Regions from separate parts of the Pseudomonas sp. B392_1p genome, predicted to be linked through region 1. Evidence: predicted binding sites of a transcription regulator. Region 1 holds the regulator's gene; each other region holds the start of a gene.

Region 1 (2,200 bases):
ATAATTTGCTTCCATGGCGCTGCGGCGCCCGCTAGTGGATGGCGCTTAGACGCCGGCAATCAAGGTCTGCCATGAAACCATCGCTCGTTCTCAAGATGGGCCAGCAGCTGACGATGACCCCGCAGCTGCAACAGGCCATACGACTTCTGCAACTGTCTACTCTGGATCTCCAGCAGGAAATCCAGGAAGCCCTGGAATCTAATCCGATGCTCGAACGTCAGGAGGAGGGGGAGGATTTTGACAACGCCGACCCGCTGGCCGACGGCGACGAACTGCCCAACCCTGGCAGCCAGGAAATAGCCCTTCAGGAAAGCAGCATTCCCACGGTTGAAAACCTTGATGACGGTGGCGAGTGGAATGAACGGATTCCCAACGAGCTGCCTGTGGATACCGCCTGGGAAGACGTCTACCAGACCAGCGCCAGCAGCCTGCCGAGTAATGATGACGAAGAGTGGGACTTCACCTCGCGCACCGCGCCAGGCGAAAGCCTGCAAACGCACCTGCTCTGGCAGCTCAACCTGGCGCCCATGTCCAATACCGACCGGTTGATCGCCGAAACCTTGATCGACTGCATCAACGACCAGGGGTATCTGGAGGAATCCCTGGAGGAAGTGCTCGCCGCCTTCGACCCGGAGCTGGACATCGAGCTCGATGAAATCGAAACCGTTCTGCGTCGTCTGCAACACTTCGAGCCCGCCGGTGTGGCCGCGCGCGACCTGCGCGAATGCCTGCTGCTGCAACTGCGCCAATTGCCGAACAGCACTCCCTGGCTTGTCGAAGCCCAGCGCCTGGTCGGCGATCACCTCGAGCTGCTGGGTAGCCGCGACTATGCCCTGCTGATGCGCCGCCTCAAGCTCAAGGAGGATGAGCTACGCCAGGTAGTTGAATTGATCCAGAGCCTCAACCCGCGTCCCGGCTCGCAAATCGAAGCCAGCGAACCGGAATACATCGTGCCGGACGTGATCGTGCGCAAGCACAACGATCGCTGGCTGGTGGAGCTGAATCAGGAATCCGTGCCGCGTCTGCGCGTCAACCCGCAATACGCAGGCTTCGTGCGGCGCGCCGATACCAGTACGGACAACACCTTCATGCGCAACCAATTGCAGGAAGCGCGCTGGTTCATCAAGAGCCTGCAAAGCCGCAATGAAACCTTGATGAAAGTGGCCACGCAGATCGTCGAGCATCAGCGCGGCTTTCTCGAATACGGCGACGAAGCGATGAAGCCCCTGGTCCTGCATGACATTGCCGAAGCGGTGGGCATGCATGAGTCGACCATCTCGCGGGTCACCACACAAAAATTCATGCACACCCCGCGTGGTATTTACGAACTGAAATACTTCTTTTCCAGCCACGTGAGCACCGCCGAAGGCGGAGAATGTTCATCCACCGCGATCCGCGCCATCATCAAAAAGCTGGTCGCGGCGGAAAACGCCAAAAAGCCATTGAGTGACAGCAAGATCGCTGGTCTACTGGAAGCACAAGGTATTCAAGTCGCCCGGCGCACGGTAGCCAAGTACCGCGAATCCATGGGGATCGCACCGTCCAGTGAACGCAAGCGACTGATGTAGCAAGCTCTTGGGGGACAGGCTGGTGCAGGACCGACAACCGTCCATGTCTGCGCAAGTCGCCCAAGCCACAGTGTTCCGGCTGCAGGCCCTTGGTCTGCGCCATCCACGCGGCAAGAAGGAGAATACGGTATGCAAGTCAACATCAGTGGACACCAACTGGTAGTGACCGACGCCCTGCGCGATTATATCGACGACAAATTCACCCGACTGGAGCGCCACTTCGACCGTATCACCAACGTACAGGTGATACTGCAAGTGGAAAAACTGAAGCAAAAAATCGACGCCACACTGCATGTTGCCGGTGGCGAAATCGTGGGCACTGCCGAACACGATGATATGTACGCAGCCATCGACCTCTTGGTCGACAAGCTGGATCGCCAATTAATCAAATACAAGGAAAAGCAGCTCGAACGCGAGCAGGGCGCAACCGTCCGCTGATTCCACACCATGATCCGACTTGAAGATATCCTGACCCCCGGCCGTTCCTTGGTGAACGTGCCGGGAGGCAGTAAAAAACGCGTCCTGGAACAGATCGCCCACTTGCTCGACCGGGAACAGCCCGAGCTCGATGCCGGCACGATCTTTGAAGCCTTGATCGCCCGCGAAAAACTCGGCTCCACCGGTTTTGGCAA
Region 2 (2,200 bases), on a different contig from region 1:
AGTTGGTCGACGGGTTGGTCAGGGCGTTCAGCGCCTTGCCGTGCTTGATGATGCCGCCAATGAAGTACAGCGCAGTGTCGGACAGGCCTGCATAGCCTTCGCCCGCAAAGGTGTTCTTGCCATCTTTGGCAATCGACAGGTGCACGTGCATGCCCGAGCCGTTGTCGCCGTACAGCGGTTTTGGCATGAAGGTCGCGGTCTTGCCGTAGGCATCGGCGACGTTGTGCACGCAGTACTTGAGGGTCTGAACTTCGTCGGCCTTGGTGACCAACGTATTGAAACGCACGCCGATTTCGTTCTGACCGGCCGTCGCCACTTCGTGGTGATGGATTTCAACGAACTGGCCCATCTCTTCCAGGGCGTTGCACATCGCGGTGCGGATTTCGTGGTCATAGTCTTTCGGCGGGGTCGGCAGGTAGCCACCCTTGACCGGGACATGGTGACCCTTGTTGCCGCCCTCGAAGTCCGCGTCGGTGTTCCAGGACGCCTGCTCGGAGTAGATCTTGAACATTGAGCCCGAGATGTCGGACTTGAACTTCACCTGATCGAAGATGAAGAATTCCGGCTCCGGGCCGACGAACACGGTGTCGCCGATGCCGGTGCTTTTCAGGAACTCTTCGGCACGGCGAGCGATGGCGCGCGGGTCGCGGTCGTAGCCCTGCATGGTGGAGGGCTCGATCACGTCGCAGACCAGAATCAGCGTCGGCTCTTCGGTGAACGGGTCGAGTACGGCCGTGGCGTCGTCCGGCAGCAGAATCATGTCGGAGGCTTCGATGCCTTTCCAGCCGGCCAGGGAGGAGCCATCAAACATCTTGCCGTGTTCGAAGAAATCGTCGTCGGCATCGCGCGCCGGCATGGTGATGTGGTGCTGCTGGCCTTTGATATCGGTAAAACGCAGGTCAATCCACTTCACATCATGGTCTTTAATCAGTTGCAGCGATTTCGACATAGTGTCCTCCAAGGGAAAGCAAACCGGGGTACACGCCGAATGCGGCTGACTCCCAGAGAATTAGGTAATGCTGGGGCGGCATGATCCGCCAGGGCACCCTCCACCACAAGACAGCAATGAGTGTGCCAGTGTCCCGACATGCCATGAATGGCGCTGATTACGGAGCTTCGTTCTGCTTGCAGCCGTGCTTTTGCACCAAAACAGTGCGTGCTCGCCCACTTCGATACAAAGTGGTGCGAGTTGCGAGTTGCGAGTTGCGCCTCATCTAGTGCTTCGCCTCGACCCTCTGTCGGCACCCCGCTGCGTTTACGACCTGCACACCCGATTGGGACAGTCGATTCATCTGAACGGCTGCGTTTTCAATGACAATCGGGCGCGCTGCAATTAATCGATCAAAGCTTGCACAATTTCCGGTATAATTCGCGCCCCTCTTTTTTCTGGCTGCCCGCCCAGTCCCGCCTTCCATGAAAGTCATCGTCAAGCCCTTCGCCGAAATCACCATCAAGAGCCGTCCGGTGCGCAAGCAGTTCATCCGGCAGCTGGCGAAGAACATCCGCATGGTGCTCAAGGATCTCGATCCGCAACTGGATGTGCAGGGCGAGTGGGACAACCTGGAGCTGGAAACCCGGCAGACTGAGCCGAAGCTACTGGCCGAGATGTTGGAGCGCCTGCGCAACACGCCGGGCATCGCGCATTGCCTGGAAGTGCACGACTACCCCTACGTCGATTTCGACGATGTGTTGGAAAAATGCCGCGAGCATTTTGGCGCACAGTTGCCGGGCAAGATCTTCGCCGTGCGCTGCAAGCGTTCCGGTAACACCCATTCGTTCACCTCAGTAGAGCTGGCCAGCTTCGTGGGCAGCCGCCTGCGCCAGGAGTGCGGCGCCGCCGGCATCGACCTTAAGCGCCCCGAGGTCGAGGTGCGGTTCGAGGTGCGTTACGACCGCTTGTATATCATTCATGCGCAGCATCAGGGCCTGGGCGGTTATCCGCTGGGCTCCATCGAGCAGACGCTGGTGCTGATGTCCGGTGGTTTCGACTCTACCGTGGCCGCCTATCAGATGATGCGACGCGGTCTGCTAACCCATTTTTGCTTCTTCAACCTCGGTGGTCGTGCCCATGAGTTGGGGGTGATGGAAGTTGCCCACTATCTGTGGCAAAAATTCGGCTCGTCCCATCGCGTGCTGTTTATCAGCGTGCCTTTTGAGGAAGTGGTCGGCGAGATTCTTGGCAAGGTCGACAACAGCCAGA
Region 3 (2,200 bases), on a different contig from region 1:
ACCCATGAAGGACTCCACCGTCGAGTTCAGGTTATTCATGCTTTCCAGGCTGCTGAACTGTGCCAGCTGGGCCACGAACGCCGTGTTGTCCTGCGGGTCCAGCGGGTTCTGATTTTCCATCTGCGCGACCAGCAGCTGCAGAAAGGAATCCTTGCCCATGGCGCTGTCGCCAGTGGTCTTGGCTGCAGGTTTGTGCTGGTATTGGTCCAGTACGGATTGGGCGGTGTTGTTATTGACAGTGCTCATGTCGATCCTTCGCCTTACTGACCGAGAGTCAGTACTTTCTGCATCATGGTTTTCGCGGTGTTCATCATTTCCGCATTGGTCTGGAAGGCCCGGCTGGCAGAGATCATGTCGGCCATTTCTTCCACCACATTGACGTTCGGATAGAACACGTAGCCTTCCGCGTTCGCAGCCGGATGGCTCGGCTCATAGCGGGCCTGCAGCTCGCTCTGGTCCTCGACGATGCCGGTGACCTGCACACCGACGCCGGCATTGCCACGCTCATCGAACAGCGACTGACTGGCGTTGGGATTGGTCGCATCGTGCAACACGGTGGCAAACACCGGCTTACGGGCACGATAGGTCTGATCGATGCTGGAGGACACGGTCTCGGCGTTGGCGATGTTGCTCGCCACGGTATTCAGACGGGTGCTCTGGGCGCTCATGCCACTACCGGCGATGTTGAACACGTTGGTCAGCGACATGGCTTACTCTCCGCGCAGGGCCGACATCAGCCCTTTGAATTTACTGTTGAGGAAGGTAAAGCTGGCTTGAAAGTCCACGGCGTTCTGCGCGTAGCTGGCCTGCTCGACCTGTGCATCGACGGTGTTGCCGTCGATGGACGGGTGATGCGGGGTGCGGTATTGCAGCGCCGCTTCACTGAAGGACACGCCCTCGCCTTCGATATGGCGGGCCTGGGTACGATTCAGGCTGAACGTGCTGCCTTTGCTCTGCTCCATCTGCGCCGCGAGGACGCTGGAAAATTCCACATCACGCGCCTTGTAATGCGGCGTGTCGGCGTTGGCGATGTTATTGGCCAAGACCTCGGCACGCTGGGAGCGGAAGCTCAACGCCTTCTCATGAATGCCCAGGGCTTTGTCGAAACTGATGCTCATGCTCAACCTCTTTCCCATCATTGGGACAGGGAACTGCGGTCGCCAGACAATTGCCGACCGCGGATACTGGCTGAGATAAAGCAATCATTGTGCCACTTGCATGGACAGCCATGATTCAGCGAGCCCGGGAGGACGTTACTGCGCCCGGTTAGCAAAATAGCGGCAAGCGTTTACCGCCTGACGGCAATCAAGGCGGCAAAACCCGTGACGAACTCGCCATCCGCAAGACCAGTGATGTCGCCCCGACAGCAAGAGCTCGGCCCGAGGTCGAGCCTTCCACAATGCGCGCGCGCAATGGCTCGGATTGCAGTGAAGGTGGTCACCTCGCCAAGAAAGACAAGGTCAGCGAAGAGGGTTTATTACAACTGCGCAGCTCTGGGCCTCAGAAGACGCATCTCAATCATCCAGCGCATTGCGCAGCAAGCGACCGATCTGCTCCAGCGGATAACCACGATACGCCAGGAAGCGTCCTTGCCGAGCGCGCTCCTTGGCGTCCTGCGGCAGCTGACCGGCGAACTTGCGCCGCCAGACCTCGCGTAGCTGCTCGGTCCAGTCCACCTCGCATTGACTCAGTGCCTGCTCGACTTCGGCACGCGGCAGGCCACGCTGGGTAAGCTCTTCGCGAATTCGCGCTGGGCCACAACCGGCGCGGGCGCGACTGGCGATATAGCTTTCCAGATAACGCGCCTCATTGAGCAGTCCTTCTTCCGTCAATCGGTCGAGAGCGCTGTCGATCAGCTCAGGCGGCGCGCCACGCTGACGTAGCTTGCGGGTCAACTCGGCGCGCCCATGTTCGCGGCGCGCCAGCAGGTCCATCGCAACCCGACGCACAGCAACAGGCGTATCCAGAACAATAGCCATAGATCAGACGATTACTGGTCGCTGGCCAGTTCCGCCTTGGCAGTAGCCTTTGCGTCGGCCTCGGCCTTGGCACCAGAGCCCGCCTTCACATTAACCGGGGCGGCCAGCAGCTTTTCACGAATGCCCTTGTCCAGCGCCTCGCGCACGTCCAGGTTGTCTTCCAGATACTTGGCGGCATTCGCCTTGCCCTGGCCGATCTTGTTGCCCTGGTAGCTGTACCA
Region 4 (2,200 bases), on a different contig from region 1:
CTTAGCGGAACGTGCTGGTCACTACGCCTTCGCCCGTCACTTGCGTCTCGATAATTTTTTCGCTGCTCTGATTACGCACCCTGATGAGGTCACCGGCGCTGCCGTTGCTCAAGGCCTCGCCTTGCGTCGCGGCTTCGATGACGTCATGGGTGGCGACAATGGTCACCATCTGGCCACGCCGCACCAGCAAGGGCGCGCCGAGCAACCGCGGGCTGAGTACCTGGCCGGTGCGAATACGCCGCTTGGCGCTGAGGCCTTCGATGTCGGCAACTCGTCCATAGAACCCTTGGCGATTCTTGCTGACGCTTTGCCGGCGGGCGAGTACATCGTCGGCGCTGAGCGACTGGTCGCGTTCCAGAGTATGCCGGGCGACCAGCAGCCGTACGCTGACGTCGGCCTGGCTGGTCACGTTCACGCTCCAGGCGGGCGTGGCGCACTCGATTCGGTAGCGTTGCCGACTGAGGAGCGCCGGGCGGGGTGACAGGTTATTGACCTGTAAGTCCTGCGTACAGACCGGCAATTTTTGCGTGCTGCTGGGCAGTGTGTTGTCCAGATGCAGGCGTGGCTGCTGCCAGCCATGCTGGCGAGTCTCGTGATGCAGGAGCGGCTGTAAATGAGTGCGCAGCGCCCGATCGATCTGTTCGCTGACGCCGCCAGCCTGGCTTTGCGAAGCAAGCAACATGACCAGGCAGGCGGAAGCAACACTTCCGCTGCGGCGTCCTTTTGCCGTCAAAGACGGAAATCCGCGTCTCCGACGATCGTCTGTAACGCTGATAAAACCTAACAAAATCAATTACCTGCTAAATGATAGCGGAATGGCATGAAAGCTGCTGTCCACTCCCCAGTGACGGTTTTTTGGGGGAAGCATGAGTATACGGATTGATGACGTGGTTGGGCTGCATGCCCATGCGCTCGAAGTGCGCATGCAGCGCAGCGAAATTATTGCCGCCAACCTGGCCAACGTAGACACCCCGGGCTTTCAAGCCCGCGATATTGACTTCGCCCGGGAAATGAGCCGCCTGGAAAGCAGTGCCGAACTGTTTCAGTCCAGCCTCGCTTCGCCGTTGCAATACCGGGTGCCGTTCCAGGCGTCTCTGGATGGCAATACCGTGGAGCTGGGTGTCGAACAGGCCGAGTTCTCGCGTAACGCCATGGACTTCCAGACCAGCCTGACCTTCCTGACCATGAAATTTCGCGGCCTCAAGCAGGCCATTGAAGGACGTTGACGATGGCCTTTGAATCCATTTACCGCATCGCCGGCTCAGCGATGAATGCCCAGACGGTACGCCTGAACACCGTGGCCAGTAATCTGGCGAACATCGATTCGGCGGCCACCTCCGCCGAGGATGTCTATCAGGCGCGCCGGCCACTGTTCGCCGCCGTGTACAACAACGATGAGCTGACGCGAGGCGTCGGCATGGGCGGTGCCCATGTACAGGTGCTCGATGTGGTCGCCGACCAGCGTGAGGCAGTGAAGCGTTACGAGCCCGGCAACCCCTTGGCGGGCGCCGATGGCTATGTGTTTTACCCGGCGGTCAATCAGATCGAGGAAATGACCGACATGATGTCGGCGACCCGCAGCTTCGAGACCAGCGTCGAAGTCCTCAATCGCCTCAAAAGCATGCAGCAGGGTCTGCTGCGTCTCGGAGAAGCCTGATGAGCGTTGATTCGATCAACTATTCGCGCAGTAGCGCGCTGACCAATGAAAACGCGCTGCCCAGTGCAGCAGTGGACCTCAGCGAATTGGGCGTGATGGAGAACAACTTCATCTCTCTGATGGTTGCGCAGATCCAGAACCAGGATCCGACCAACCCGGTGGACAGCAGCCAGTTCCTGCAGCAGTACGCCAGCATGTCGCAGGTCAAGAGCATGGAGAATATGGCCACCCTGCAGCAGAGCAGCCTGGTGCTGGCCGACAACCTGCAGACCCTGACTGCTGCGGGACTGGTAGGCCAGGAAGTGTCGGTGAACGTAGAGAGCCTCGAGCTGAATGATCAGCCGGTCAACGGTCAGTTCACTCTGGATAACTACTCGGGCAAGACCAGCCTGCTGCTGACCGACTCCAATGGCACTGAAACCGTCATTCAGCTGGGTGAGCAGGCTGCCGGCAAGGTCGCCTACACCGTCGATCCTGTGGCGCTGGGCCTCAAGCCCGGCCAATACAGCATTCAGGCATTCAACGCCGACGATCAGCGCCTGA

What was found. The regulator sigma-54, encoded in region 1, starts transcription at its own class of promoters, with help from an activator protein. The targets are predictions, from matches to a motif close to ANTGGCATNNANNTTGCTNT.
Region 2: the regulator sigma-54 is predicted to act here: its motif matches at 1,060-1,079, upstream of glnA (type I glutamate--ammonia ligase).
Region 3: the regulator sigma-54 is predicted to act here: its motif matches at 1,196-1,215, upstream of flgB (flagellar basal body rod protein FlgB).
Region 4: the regulator sigma-54 is predicted to act here: its motif matches at 815-834, upstream of flgB (flagellar basal body rod protein FlgB).

What each region holds. Positions count from the first base shown of each region.
Region 1 is NZ_JBQPXM010000008.1:107,744-109,943, reverse strand. Features, by position in the region: gene ACTV8E_RS12945 (RNA polymerase factor sigma-54) at 72-1,568, shown strand; gene hpf (ribosome hibernation-promoting factor, HPF/YfiA family) at 1,698-2,006, shown strand; gene ptsN (PTS IIA-like nitrogen regulatory protein PtsN) at 2,016-2,200, shown strand, end outside.
Region 2 is NZ_JBQPXM010000004.1:100,390-102,589, reverse strand. Features, by position in the region: gene glnA (type I glutamate--ammonia ligase) at 1-949, opposite strand, end outside; gene thiI (tRNA uracil 4-sulfurtransferase ThiI) at 1,414-2,200, shown strand, end outside.
Region 3 is NZ_JBQPXM010000014.1:76,601-78,800, forward strand. Features, by position in the region: gene ACTV8E_RS17950 (flagellar hook assembly protein FlgD) at 1-246, opposite strand, end outside; gene flgC (flagellar basal body rod protein FlgC) at 261-707, opposite strand; gene flgB (flagellar basal body rod protein FlgB) at 711-1,118, opposite strand; gene recX (recombination regulator RecX) at 1,515-1,979, opposite strand; gene recA (recombinase RecA) at 1,991-2,200, opposite strand, start outside.
Region 4 is NZ_JBQPXM010000001.1:266,468-268,667, forward strand. Features, by position in the region: gene flgA (flagellar basal body P-ring formation chaperone FlgA) at 2-682, opposite strand; gene flgB (flagellar basal body rod protein FlgB) at 867-1,226, shown strand; gene flgC (flagellar basal body rod protein FlgC) at 1,229-1,657, shown strand; gene ACTV8E_RS01265 (flagellar hook capping FlgD N-terminal domain-containing protein) at 1,657-2,200, shown strand, end outside.